2 regions of the Streptomyces sp. B8-7 genome follow, and region 2 is predicted to be linked to the other one. Evidence: predicted binding sites of a transcription regulator. Region 2 holds the regulator's gene; the other holds the start of a gene.
What was found. Region 2 encodes HrcA, which represses chaperone genes, less so after heat shock. Its sites were predicted from a motif close to TTNGCACTCNGNNNNNCNGAGTGCNAA; they were not measured.
Positions count from the first base shown of each region.

Region 1: groES (co-chaperone GroES) is a predicted target of HrcA. The motif match lies at 1,009-1,035, and genes of this name have one in related genera.

Region 1 is NZ_JBYRRL010000001.1:234,402-236,860, forward strand. Features, by position in the region: gene AC5K6T_RS01120 (polysaccharide deacetylase family protein) at 1-6, shown strand, start outside; gene AC5K6T_RS01125 (polysaccharide deacetylase family protein) at 3-908, shown strand; gene groES (co-chaperone GroES) at 1,179-1,487, shown strand; gene groL (chaperonin GroEL) at 1,613-2,459, shown strand, end outside.
Region 2 is NZ_JBYRRL010000001.1:807,274-809,732, reverse strand. Features, by position in the region: gene dnaJ (molecular chaperone DnaJ) at 1-702, opposite strand, end outside; gene hrcA (heat-inducible transcriptional repressor HrcA) at 703-1,719, opposite strand; gene AC5K6T_RS03380 (MBL fold metallo-hydrolase) at 2,072-2,459, shown strand, end outside.

The DNA.
Region 1 (2,459 bases), 570 kb from region 2:
CTGTGAGGGCGGGGCGGCCGCTCGCGGGCGGGCTCGCCCTCGCCGCGCTGGCCGCCCTGGCCGTGCTGCCCACCGGTTGCGCCCGGCCCGCCGGCCCGCCCGAACAGCCGGACCGGTCCGGCACCGAGCGGGTCCGCGCGCCCAGGACGTCACCGTCCTCCGCGTCCTCCGCGTCCTCCGCGTCCTCCGGGCCCGCCGCGCTCTCCGCGCCCTCCGCCGCGCCGCCCGGTCCGGCCGCCGACCCCCGGGCGCCGCAGCCGGCCTGGCGGCGGTGGGGGCTGGCCGGGCCGCACGCCGCCGCGCCGGAGCGCGCCGACCGGCCGCCGGCTGCCCGCGGGCCGCTGCCGCCCGTCGTCGACCGGGTCCGCACCCGCGACCGCGTGGTCTTCCTCACCTACGACGACGGCGCCGAGCGCGACCCCCGGCTCACCGACCTGATCCGCGAACTGCGCCTGCCCGTCACCCTGTTCCTCACCGGCACCGTCGCCGGCCCCGGCTACGCCCGGCTCGCCGGACTGCGCGCGGTCGGGGCGGGGCTGCAGAACCGCACGCTCGGCGGCACGCACCTCGGCGGGCTGCCGTACGCGGGACAGCGCGCGGCGATCTGCGGCCAGCGGGACAGGCTGCACGCCCGCTTCGGCCTGCGGCCCCGCCTGCTGCGGCCGCCGCACGGCGCGCTGGACGCCACCACCCTGCGGGCCGCGGCCGACTGCGGGGTCACGGCCGTCGTCCGCTGGAGCGCGGAACTCACCGGTGCGCGCCCGCCCGTCCGCCCGGAGCCCGGGGCGATCCTCTCGCTGCCCTCCGGCGACCCCGCCGCCCCCTCCCTGCTGGAGCGCACGCTCGCCGTGCTGCGCGAGATCCGGCGCCGGGGGTTCGCGGTGGGCGGCCTGGAGAACTACCTCTAGCGCTGCGACCGGAACGGTTCACCGGCGAGCGCGGGCGGCTCCGGCCGCAGCCCCGGCGGGGCCTGCCGACGCCCGGTCCGCACGCCGCGCCGGGCGGCAATTGGCACTCCGCTTGACCGAGTGCTAATCCCGGTCATAGTCTCGGCTCTGGCACTCCCCACTGGAGAGTGCCAAACACGCGACGGGCAGGTCCGGCACCCGCGACGACGGATCGACCTGGTCGCCACCTCAGACAGTTAACCCCGTGAGATCTCCGAAGGGGGAGGTCGGATCGTGACGACCGCCAGCAAGGTTGCCATCAAGCCGCTCGAGGACCGCATCGTGGTCCAGCCGCTCGACGCCGAGCAGACCACGGCCTCGGGCCTGGTCATCCCGGACACCGCGAAGGAGAAGCCCCAGGAGGGCGTCGTCCTGGCCGTGGGCCCGGGCCGCTTCGAGGACGGCAACCGCCTGCCGCTCGACGTCAGCGTCGGCGACATCGTCCTCTACAGCAAGTACGGCGGCACCGAGGTGAAGTACAACAACGAGGAGTACCTCGTCCTCTCGGCTCGCGACGTCCTCGCGATCATCGAGAAGTAAGCACCTCGCTTCCGCCGAAGCACTCTGCTCGATCCGCGCCCCTGGCCCCCGCTACCGAACAAGAAGCCGGGCGCTGGGGGCGCGGCTTTTTCACCCCAGATTTTTCCGAGAGGGCTACCGCTGCCATGGCGAAGATCCTGAAGTTCGACGAGGACGCCCGTCGCGCCCTTGAGCGCGGCGTCAACAAGCTTGCGGACACGGTCAAGGTGACGATCGGCCCCAAGGGCCGCAACGTCGTGATCGACAAGAAGTTCGGCGCCCCCACCATCACCAACGACGGTGTGACCATCGCCCGTGAGGTCGAGGTCGAGGACCCGTACGAGAACCTCGGCGCGCAGCTGGTGAAGGAGGTGGCGACCAAGACCAACGACATCGCGGGTGACGGCACCACCACCGCCACCGTGCTGGCCCAGGCGCTGGTCCGCGAGGGCCTGCGCAACGTCGCCGCCGGCGCCTCCCCGGCCGCCCTGAAGAAGGGCATCGACGCGGCCGTCGCCGCCGTCTCCGAGGACCTTCTCGCCACCGCCCGGCCGATCGACGAGAAGTCCGACATCGCCGCCGTGGCCGCGCTGTCCGCCCAGGACCAGCAGGTCGGCGAGCTCATCGCCGAGGCGATGGACAAGGTCGGCAAGGACGGTGTCATCACCGTCGAGGAGTCCAACACCTTCGGTCTGGAGCTGGACTTCACCGAGGGCATGGCCTTCGACAAGGGCTACCTGTCGCCGTACTTCGTGACGGACCAGGAGCGCATGGAGGCCGTCCTGGAGGACCCCTACATCCTCATCAACCAGGGCAAGATCTCCTCCATCCAGGACCTGCTGCCGCTGCTGGAGAAGGTCATCCAGGCCGGTGGCTCCAAGCCGCTGCTGATCATCGCCGAGGACGTCGAGGGCGAGGCCCTCTCCACGCTCGTGGTGAACAAGATCCGCGGCACGTTCAACGCCGTCGCCGTCAAGGCGCCCGGTTTCGGTG
Region 2 (2,459 bases):
CTCGCCGGCCAGCTGGATGCGGGTGCCGTTGTCGACGCCGGCCGGGATCTTCACCGTCAGGGTCCGGCGGGAGCGGACCCGGCCGTCACCCGCGCACTCCGGGCAGGGGGTCGGCACGACGGTGCCGAAGCCCTGGCACTGCGGGCAGGGCCGCGAGGTCATGACCTGGCCCAGGAAGGACCGGGTGACCTGGGAGACCTCGCCGCGGCCGCGGCACATGTCGCAGGTCTGCGGGGAGGTGCCCGGCGCCGCGCCCTCGCCGCTGCACGTGGTGCAGACGACCGCGGTGTCGACCTGGATGTCCTTGGTGGTGCCGAAGGCGGCCTCGTCGAGCTCGACCTCGATCCGGATCATCGCGTCCTGGCCGCGGCGGGTGCGCGAGCGCGGGCCGCGCTGCGACGCCGTGCCGAAGAACGCGTCCATGATGTCGGAGAAGTTGCCGAAGCCGCCGGCTCCGAAGCCGCCCGCACCGGCCCCGCCGGCCTGCGTGAGGGGGTCGCCGCCGAGGTCGTAGACCTGCTTCTTCTGCGGGTCCGAGAGCACCTCGTAGGCGGCGTTGATCTCCTTGAACCGCTCCTGGGTCTTCGGATCGGGGTTGACGTCCGGATGCAGCTCGCGCGCGAGCCGCCGGAAGGCCTTCTTGATCTCGTCCTGCGAGGCGTCGCGGCGCACGCCGAGAACGGCGTAGTAGTCCGTGGCCACTTACGACTCCGCCAGGATCTGTCCGACGTACCGTGCCACTGCGCGTACCGCTCCCATCGTTCCCGGGTAATCCATGCGGGTCGGGCCGACCACGCCGAGCTTGGCGACTGCCTCGCCGCCCGAACCGTAGCCCACCGACACCACCGAAGTGGAGTTGAGCCCCTCATGGGCGTTCTCGTGACCGATGCGCACGGTCACGCCCGGATCCTTCGCCTCGCCCAGCAGCTTGAGGAGCACGACCTGCTCCTCCAGGGCCTCCAGGACGGGGCGGATGGTGAGGGGGAAGTCATGTCCGAAGCGGGTCAGATTGGCGGTGCCGCCGATCATCAGCCGTTCCTCGGTCTGCTCGACGAGCGTCTCCAGCAGGGTGGAGAGCACCGTCTGGACGGCGCCGCGGTCCTCCGGCTCGAAGCCCTCCGGCAGGTCCTGCACCAGCTGCGGCACGTCCGTGAAGCGGCGGCCCGCGACCCGGCTGTTCAGCCGCGCCCTGAGGTCCGCGAGGGAGGTCTCCCCGAACGGGGCCGGACAGTCGACCATCCGCTGCTCGACCCGCCCGGTGTCCGTGATCAGCACCAGCATCACGCGCGCCGGAGCCATCGCCAGCAGTTCCACGTGCCGCACCGTGGACCGGGTCAGCGACGGGTACTGCACGACGGCCACCTGCCGGGTGAGCTGCGCGAGCAGCCGCACCGTGCGGGCCACGACGTCGTCCAGGTCGACCGCGCCGTCGAGGAAGTTCTGGATCGCGCGCCGCTCCGGTGCGGTGAGCGGCTTGACCTCGGCGAGCTTGTCGACGAAGAGCCGGTAGCCCTTGTCGGTGGGGATACGCCCGGCACTGGTGTGCGGCTGCGCGATGAAGCCCTCGTCCTCCAGGGCCGCCATGTCGTTGCGCACGGTCGCCGGGGACACCCCGAGGCTGTGCCGCTCGGTGAGCGCCTTGGAACCGACCGGCTCCTCGGTGCCCACGTAGTCCTGGACGATGGCGCGCAGCACCTGCAGCCTTCGTTCACTGAGCATCGCGCACACCTCCAGCTCTCGTCATGGTCGGCGCCCGGCCCCTGCGGGCCCCTCCGGTCACGGGGCCTGGCACTCGGAGCAGACGAGTGCCAGCCTCACCGGCCCAGTGTACGGCCGTCGGGTGGCCCCGCGGCAAGGCAGGTCGCGTCCGGCGGCGCCCTGCGCGGGGACACCTCCGGTGCGGCGGCCGGCACGGTCCACCGGGACGTCCCGGCCGTCCGGCGGGGTGCACCCCCCGCGGCGGGGCGTCACCCGGGTACGGGCCGTACCGGGGTGACGCGACGACGCGGCGGTGCCGTGCCGGGCGGCGCGACCCGGTGAACCTCTCCGGTCGCAGCACTAGCGTTGCCGTATGACCGTGACTTGGGAAGAGCTGGGGTGGGAGCGGCTGGCCCCGGGGGTGGGCCGGTGCCGGCTGCCGGGGTGGGACTGCACGGCGGGGCTGGTCGTCGGCGAGGGGGCGGCGCTGCTGATCGACGCGGGTTCGAGCCTCTCCGAGGGGGCTCTGCTGCGGACCCGGGCCGAGTGGCTGTCCGGCGGCGGTGTGACCCATCTCGCTCTCACCCACCCGCACTTCGACCATGTCTTCGGGGCGGCGGCGTTCGCGGACGCGGAGGTGTTCGGCGCGGTGGGCGTGGACGCAGCGCTCAGCGGCGCGCGGGCGCGCAGCGAGCTGTACGCGGACGCGGTCCGCAACGGGCTGGCCGAGGAAGTCGCGCGGGAGGCCGCGGACGCGCTGG